Regions from separate parts of the Sphingopyxis sp. USTB-05 genome, predicted to be linked through region 1. Evidence: riboswitches for the same ligand, from Rfam matches in the RefSeq annotation. Region 1 holds a riboswitch; the other holds the start of a gene.
The links. A riboswitch is a leader RNA that binds a small molecule or an ion and turns the genes downstream of it on or off. The one in region 1 is predicted to bind cobalamin.

Region 1 (4,196 bases):
GACCCGACCGCCGCCGTGCCCAGCCCGGCGCCCCACGCCAAGGTGCTTCCGTCGCGCGGATAGCCGAGCAGGAAGAAGCCGACGAGCTGGCTGACCGCCCACGCCATGACCATCAGCGCCAGCCCGTCGCGGCGGCGCAGATGCACCGCCGCGAGCGCCGCGAGCGACGGAAAGGGAGTGGCGCAACCGAGCGCCAGCGTCGTTATGCTGCTCGCGGCGGTGAGCAACGACACCCACAGCGTCGATGCGCTCCGGTCCGACAGCGCCGCCATCAGAAGCGTCCCCTGATGCCGGCGTAGATGCTGCGGCCGAGCGAGCCATAGCGGAACGCCGTCATATATTGCTCGTCGAAGACATTTTCAGCGCGCGCGAACAACTTCACATTGTCGGCAAGCGCATATTCGGCGCGCAGGTCGACGAGCGTATAATCGTCGAGCCGCTGTGCATTGCTTGCATTGTCATAGCTCTTGCCCGACCAGCGCACCGCCGCGCCAAGCTCGAGCCCGAAGTCGAAGCCATAGCTGGCCGATGCGTTCGCCGTCTGACGCGGGCGGCGCGGCAGCCATTTACCGAAATTTGCGGTGCCCACCGACCGGTCCTCGGCAACGATCCAGCTATAATTGCCGTCGAGCTTCAGCCCGCCGAGCGTCAGCGCAGCAGTGGCTTCGACGCCATGCGCTTCGCTGCGCGCAACGTTCGAATAATATCCGAAACGCCGCGTCGTCGGATCACCAGGCACGAAGCACATCGGGTTGGTCGTTGTTGACGAACAGCTATTATAGATGATCTGATTCTTCGTTCTGCGGTCGAACCAGGCCCCGCCGACGACCAGCTTCTGATCGAACAGATGCTGCTCGATGCCGGCTTCCCAGCCACGCGCCTCTTCGGGGTCGAGCGCGACATTCCCATACTCGCTGAACTGCTGATAGAGCGACGGCGCCTTGAACCCTTCGCCATAGCTTGCGCGCAGCACGGTGCCGGTCGAGAGCCGCCAAACCCCGCCAGCGGCGAACAACGTCTGGCCGCCAAAGCTGTCGTGATCGTCGTAGCGGACGCCGCCGTTGAGCGTCAGCCCGTCGAGCGGTTCGACGCTGAGCTGGCCGTAGACGCTCGTCAATTCGGCCTTGCCGCGCGCAAAAGCCGGGACCGGCGTCGCGAGCGAGGCGGCGGGCGATCGGCTGCGGAAATCCGACCGTTCATTCTCGACTCCGAAGATCGCACTGATGCGGTCGGTGAAATCGAAACTGCCCTGATATTCCCAGCGCTTGTTCTTGCCGTCGGCCTCAAAGCTTTGCGGCCGCGCGCGGTCGGGGTTGAAATTGTCGCGGTTGGTATCGGTGTAGGCGTAAGCAACGCGGTTGCGGAATCGCCCGCCGATAAGGTCGAAATTGAGCCCCGCGTAACCGACGAACTCCTTGTTCAGCCCATAATCATTGCTGTCGACATTGAAGCCGTCGAATTCGACCCGGCCGCTCGAATAATAGCCGCGCACCTCGGCGCTGACATTGTCGGCGAGCGCGAGTTCGGCGCGGCCGGAGAGATTGGTGTTGCGATAGCCATCGCGCTCGACACCGCCGAACGCCTTGGCATGCGAAGAGATCCCGTCGGTCGTGAAGCGCTGGCCGCCGATGCGCCAGCTCAAGGGACCGGTGCGCCCGCCGACCGCGGCGCGCGCACTCACGGTCTGTCGCGATCCTGCTTCCAGGTCGAAGCTGCCTTCGAGTTCCTTCTCGGGCGAAGCCGTCACGACGTTGACGACGCCGCCGATCGCCTGGCTGCCCCACAGGATCGACTGCGGCCCGCGGAGCACTTCGATCCGCGAAATATCGCCAGCGAGCAGATTGGTGAAATTGAAGCCGCCGCCGGTCGACGACGGATCGTTGAGCTTCACCCCGTCGATCACGACGACACTATGGTCGGATTCGGCGCCGCGGATGCGCAGCGAGGTGGACGTGCCATAACCGCCGTTGCGCGAGATGCTGATCCCCGGCGTGCGGAGCAGCAGTTCGGTAACGCCGATATCTTGCGCGCGGTCGATTGCCGCCTTGTCGAGCACGGCGACCGAAGCGGGTATCTCGTCCAGCGTCAGCGGTGCACGCGTCGCGGTGACGATGATGCTGTCGCCGTCGGCGGCGACGGCATGCGCGGTGGACGCGTCTTCGGCGGAGGCGGCGGACGACGCCGCGACGGCGGCAAGGCAGATCGAACTTCGGAAAACAAATTTCAACATTGGGTACCCCATCGACAAGGCCGCCCATGCGCACGGTCGATGCGGTTGTCCTTGGGACGCACGACATCGCCCGCGCCCATGCGCAGCCAGCTTTGTCGTCATGCGGGTTCACCCCCGTCCGCCCGGCACACCCTGTCCGCGCGAAAGACGACGGCGACGGGCAGGTCTCCTGGCTTGCGGGTCAGCGCCGGTCGGCCGCCTTCTCGGAACCGGGGTCCCAATGGCGCGTGGCCGATGGCTCGCCGCGTACAGTTGCAGGGGCAGCCGGGGTTTTCCCGTTCCCTCTTAGTCCCCGTCGCCGGGGAACCTGTCGCTTGCCGCCGCCGTTAGCCGCATTTCCGGGCCGTGGTCAATTGCTGCGATGCAGCAGGCTCGCGATCAGAAGAGTCCGGGCAATTCACGCTGTGCCGCGCTCGGCCGGTCGGGGCTCAGCATTTCGGGCTCGGCCATGATCGCGGCGCTGCGGCGCTGCGCCGCCGCGCCGGCGCTCGCGTCGGCGATGCGCGCTGTACAGGCGGTGCCCGACAGAAAGCCTATGGCGGCGCGGATCGACGCCTCGCGCGGGTCGCCGAGCGGGACACTCAGATCGTCGTTCGCGGCGCAACTGTTGGCGATCTTGGGCGCGAGCCCGTCATAATAGTCGCTCTGTCCGGTGGCGTTACCCGTTGCAAAGGCGACGACGCGCATGCGGTCGTCGCATTCGGCCTTGTCGAGCGCGATCTGGCCGACGGGCTTGCCATAGGTGTTGCTGCCGACGAGCGTCATATTGGTGCCGAGCCAGGGCAGCATCGAATTGATCACCAGCTCGCTCGCCGATGCCGTCGACCCAGAACCGATGAAGGCGATGCGCGTCGGCGCGATCGACTGGCTCACCGGGGTAAAGCGATGCTCGTCATTCTCCGCCGATTTGCTGGAACGAAAACGGGTTTGCGAGAAAATCTGTCCGGCGCGCCCCGCGCCCATCAGGTCGCCCATCAGATTGGCGGTCGAAACGAGTCCGCCGCCGTTATAGCGGAAATCGACGATGATGTCGGTCACGCCGCGTGCGCGAAAATCGGCAAAGGCCGCCTTTAGCTGGTCGTCCGCGGACGAGATAAAGGTGCGCAGGTTGATATAGCCGTAGCTGCGACCGCCCTCGGTGATGATCTTTGCACCATAGCGGTCGGAAACCGGGTCGAGCGAATAGTCGGCTTTCGTCACGGTGACATCGCGCGTGCCGCTGGCGTCGGTGATGCGCAGCACGCGGCTGACCCCGGGGTCGTTGGGGCCTAGCGCATCGGTCAGCCCCGCGGTGCCTTCGGCGTTCACGATGCTGGCGACGGTACGCAGATTGGCGTTGGTCGTGCCGATGGCGACGATCGCCGCCCCACGGTCGATCCCGGCGGCAAAGGCGGGAGCGCCTTCATAGGCTTCGGCAATGGCAATGCGCTGGTTCACCGCGTCATAGGCCAGGCGAATGCCGAAACCGGCGCTCGATCCGCTGGCGTAGAAGGCATTCTCCTCGGCGATCGAGGTGATGTAGGTGAAGAAGCGGTCCTTGTTCAGCGCGCGCGCGGGCGCGACGAGCGCGTCGATATAGGATTGGACATTGCTGTAACTCGCCGCGCTGACGCTCGCGACGTCGCTCGGGAACAGATACCATTCATCGATCACCGCCTTGGCAAAGGCCTGACGCGATGCAAGCCCGCAAGTGGGAGTCGGCGTGGGAGTCGGGGTCGGCGGGACCGTCACGGGGCCGCCGCTGCCCAGGCTTCCGTCGCCCCCGCCGCCGCACGATGCAAGCATCAGCGCGGCTAGTGTCACAGCCGCGATCGACCGTGCCGATTTGCTCATCGAAACTCTCCCCCGGTTCGACTCATTGTCCGATTATTCCGTGTCCGCGTTGCTGCTCCGGCCCTTAAAGCCCTGCGCGATGACATAAAGCTCGGGCGACCCCTTGCGGCTCGCCGGCGGTTTGGCGTGCTTT
Region 2 (4,196 bases), 120 kb from region 1:
CGCTGCGACGGAGGGGGAGGCCTTCGCGCAGCGCCGCCTCGTCGATCTGGATGATCGCGGCGCCGGCAGCCTCGAGGTCCTGTACCTCGTCGCGGATCGCGAGCGCGATCTGGCGGCAGCTTGTCGCGCGCGGCTGATCGTCGCGGACGAAGGACCAGTTCAGGATGGTGACGGGGCCTGTGAGCATGCCCTTCATCGGCAAGTCGGTCTGGTCCTGCGCAAAGCGCCACCAGTCGACGGTCATCGCCCGCGGGCGCGAGACGTCGCCATAGAGGATCGGTGGGCGGACGCAGCGCGAGCCATAGCTTTGCACCCAGCCGGCGCGGGTGAAGGCGAAGCCCGCGAGCTGCTCGCCGAAATATTGCACCATGTCGTTACGCTCGAACTCGCCGTGGACGAGGACGTCGAGGCCGACCTCCTCCTGCCATTTCACCGCGGCGCGCGTTTCGACGCGGAGATATTGGGCGTAAGCGGCGTCGTCGATATCGCCCTTGACGTGCGCGGCGCGCGCCTTGCGGACCTCTGCGGTCTGCGGGAAGCTGCCGATCGTCGTGGTGGGGTAGGCGGGGAGGTTCAGCCGGACCTGCTGCGCTTCGCGGCGGACGGCGAAGGGGGAGGTCCGGTGGGTGGCGCCGGCGTCGAGGGCGGCGAGGCGCTGCGCCACCTGCGCGTCGTGGATCTTGGGCGAGGTCCGGCGTGCGACCGCGGCGATGCGCGAGGCGGAGAAGGCGGCGAAGCTTGCGTCCTCGCCTTCGTTCAGCGCCTTGGCCAGCGCGGCGAGTTCCTCCACCTTCTGCGCGGCGAACGCCAGCCACTGGGCGATTTCGGGATCGAGGCCGGTTTCGAGCGCGAGGTCGACGGGGACGTGGAGGAGCGAGCATGAGGGCGCGAGGATGACGTCGCGCCTGGCCGCAAGTTCCTTGAGGCGCCAATAGAGGTCGGGGAGGTTGGCGCGCCAGATGTTGCGGCCGTCGATGACGCCGAGCGAGAGGAGGACATGCGGCTGGAGCTTCGCCAGCGCGGGGGCGAGCTGATCCGGCGCGCGGACGAGATCGAGGTGCAGGCCGTGGACGGGAAGGTCCGCGACGAGATCGAGATTGTCGCCGAGGCCGCCGAAGTAAGTGGTGAGCATCAGCTTGGGCCCGCGCGTCGCGAGCCGGGCGTAGGCGCGCTCGAAGGCGGTGCGCTGGTCGCCCGTCAGGTCGAGGACGAGGCAGGGCTCATCGATCTGGACCCAGTCGGCACCAAGCGCGGCGAGGCGAGCGAGAATCTCTGCATAGGTGTCGAGGAGCTGGGGCAGCAGGGCGAGCGGCTCGACCGCCTTGCCCTTGGCGAGCATCAGATAGCTGACGGGGCCGAGCAGGACGGGGCGCGTCGCATGGCCGAGCGCCTTGGCTTCCGCAAACTCGTCAAAGATCTTGGTCGAGGCGATGCGGAAGGTCTGGCCGGCGGTGAGTTCGGGGACGAGGAAATGATAGTTGGTGTCGAACCATTTGGTCATTTCCATCGCGGTCGTATCGCCGCCGCAGCAGGCGTTCTGCGCGCCGCGCGCCATCGCGAAATAGAGGTCAGGGTCGACGGTGTCGGCTGCCCAGTCGTAGCGCGGAGGGATAGCACCCACGAGCGCCGAGGTATCGAGCACATGGTCATAGAGCGAGAAGTCGTTCGAGGGCAGGATGTCGGCGCCGAGCGCTTTTTGCCGCGTCCAGTGGAGCGCGCGCAGCCCCGCGGCGGCGGTTTGCAGGTCGGTGAGGGAGGATTTCCCGGCCCAATAGCTTTCGAGCGCGAATTTGAGTTCACGGCGGAGGCCGATGCGGGGGAAGCCGAGAGTGGCGACGCTGACAGTCATTCTTCAAGCACCTTGCAAGGAGCAAGGCGCCGGGCAGACGCGAACGCACAGGATTCCACGCCCGCGAAGCAAGGTCGGGCGCAGCCATGCATGCGGCCTGACCGGACACCCCGCCGGAGGACGTTATCTGACGAGGCAGGTCTCCTGGCTCGCGGGTCAATGCTGCGGTCTGGCCTTCCCGGTTCCTTGCCGAACCAGTGACACGTAACGACCGCCGCTCGCCGCTTACAGTTGCGGGGGCAGCGCCGGAATTGCCCCTTTGCGAGGCGCACCGGCTTCCCGTCTTAGCTTCGCGGCGCATGACGACGCGAAGAACCTCGACAGCTTTCAGGATAGAGGCCGCTCAGTGATTGTCAACAGACATATAAAGAATTCTTTATATGATGTAGGATTATCGGTTCAGCGCCTCGTCGATCGTCGTGAAGATAGATTCGAGACTGAGCCCGAGCATCTGGAAGGCGATGATGCACGCGAGCGAGATCAGCGCGGCGATCAGCCCATATTCGATCGCGGTCGCGCCGCGTTCGTCGCAGAGGAGGTTCGATGGTCGTCGGGTCCGCATGTTTCTGTTCCCTTGTCTCTGTTCCGTTCATGGTCCCGCGCGGGGAATAGCTTGGCGGGACTGCGGCTTTTCCTGCGGAAGAGGATTAATGGCCTGATAAGCGAAGAAAATCATGGTCGGTCTGTAGGGGGCCGGTTCGTGGCCGGTGACGAAGGGCTGGCCTTCGCGACCGTCCGCTGTCAGGTTCGCGGGCGTGGTTGGATCGAGACGGGGGATGCGGATCATGCGAGGGGCGATGCCAAGGATGGTGGGAATGGCGCTGGTGGCGGGGCTGTGCGCCGGGTCGGCGGGCGCGCGCGAGGCGGGATCGGTGCTGATGCCCGAAAATGCGGAAGCGCGCGCGTTTCAGGAGGCGGTGGGCTATGCCGATGCGGTGATCGCCGGCGACATCATCTATCTGTCGGGGGTGGTCGCGGCGCCAGCGAAGGGCGAGAGCGATCTGGCGCCTGGGTATGAGCGCGCTTTCAAACATATCGCCGCGACGCTGGCGCGCGCGGGCGCGAGCTGGGACGATGTCGTCGACATCACGACCTTTCACACCGACCTTGCCGCGCATATCGACGGCTTTGCGGCGGTGAAGAACAATTATGTCAAGGCGCCCTTTCCGGCGTGGACCGCGATCGGCGTGTCGCGACTGTACGAACCGACCGCGGTCGTCGAGATCAAGGTGGTGGCGGTGCGGCGCGCGAAATAGCGCGGCGGCTCAGCCGCCATTCGCGGTAAGGCGCACGGGCTTCGGCGTATAGGAGCGCACGCGGTTGCGGCCGGTGCGCTTGGCTTCGTAGAGCGCCTGATCGGCCTCGTGCATCAGTGCGGCGAGGTTGGTGCCACCGCCGGGCGTCCCGACTGCGATGCCGAAGCTCGCGGTCGGGCAGAGGCTGGCGGGGATGCGGTCGGCGCAGGCGGCCTGAAGGCCGGTGCGCACCGCTTCGGCGAGCTGGCGCGCCGACTCGATCCCCGCGCCGGGGACGAGCAGCGCGAACTCCTCTCCGCCGATGCGGCCCGCGACCATAGCTGCGGGGCCGATCAGCCGGACATGCGCGCCGAAAGCGGCGATGATCGCGTCACCGACCGCGTGATCGTGATTGTCGTTGATGCGCTTGAAATGATCGAGGTCCGCGACGAGCAGCGCGACGGGGCGCGCTTCGTCCTGGCAGCGACGAAGCGCGGTTTCGGCCTGCGCCTCGAACCCGCGGCGGTTGAGCAGGCCCGAAAGATTGTCATAGTCGGCCTGACGGCGCAGCTCGGCGATCTGGTCGATCGCAACCGCGACCATCAGGCTGATCGCCGCGACGATCGACACCATCGCCTGCGTGAACTGGACGGTGGTCCAATAGATTGACTGCTGGAAGCCGACATAATTGTCGAAACCGCCGCGTAGCGAAAGCAGGACGACGGGTCGGACGATGAGGTTGAGCGCCGAAAAGGCGGCGACCCAGAACAGCACGCGGTCGATCAGGTGGCGCTTTTCGACCGGCCAGAGCGCGATGACGACCATGGTCGCGATGATACCCGCGCCGGTGCTGATCGTCAGGATGCGCGCGGCGATGCTCGGTCGGCCGAGAAGGAACCAGACGAAGATGGTGGTGGAGACGGCCGCGGTGATGCCCATCGCGCGCCAGGGGACGGGGAGGTCGTAGCGTTTGATGATCGCGGCGGCGAAGAGCATGCCGGTCGCGAGGAAGCCGACATTCGCGGGTAGGCGCTGCAGTTCCATCGGCAACACCGGGCCGACGTCCTGGATCAGGAAGGCGAGGGCCGAAGCCGTATAGGCGGCGGCGGCAT

Region 2: it holds a riboswitch for cobalamin, as region 1 does, so the genes downstream of both, metE (5-methyltetrahydropteroyltriglutamate--homocysteine S-methyltransferase) here and KEC45_RS17175 (TonB-dependent siderophore receptor) in region 1, are expected to answer to the same signal.

What each region holds. Positions count from the first base shown of each region.
Region 1 is NZ_CP084712.1:3,682,168-3,686,363, reverse strand. Features, by position in the region: gene KEC45_RS17180 (hypothetical protein) at 1-272, opposite strand, end outside; gene KEC45_RS17175 (TonB-dependent siderophore receptor) at 272-2,230, opposite strand; cobalamin riboswitch at 2,372-2,556, opposite strand; gene KEC45_RS17170 (S41 family peptidase) at 2,609-4,063, opposite strand; gene KEC45_RS17165 (RlmE family RNA methyltransferase) at 4,097-4,196, opposite strand, start outside.
Region 2 is NZ_CP084712.1:3,559,512-3,563,707, reverse strand. Features, by position in the region: gene metE (5-methyltetrahydropteroyltriglutamate--homocysteine S-methyltransferase) at 1-1,849, opposite strand, end outside; cobalamin riboswitch at 1,966-2,184, opposite strand; gene KEC45_RS16575 (Flp family type IVb pilin) at 2,241-2,411, opposite strand; gene KEC45_RS16570 (hypothetical protein) at 2,439-2,636, opposite strand; gene KEC45_RS16565 (RidA family protein) at 2,665-3,105, shown strand; gene KEC45_RS16560 (GGDEF domain-containing protein) at 3,115-4,196, opposite strand, start outside.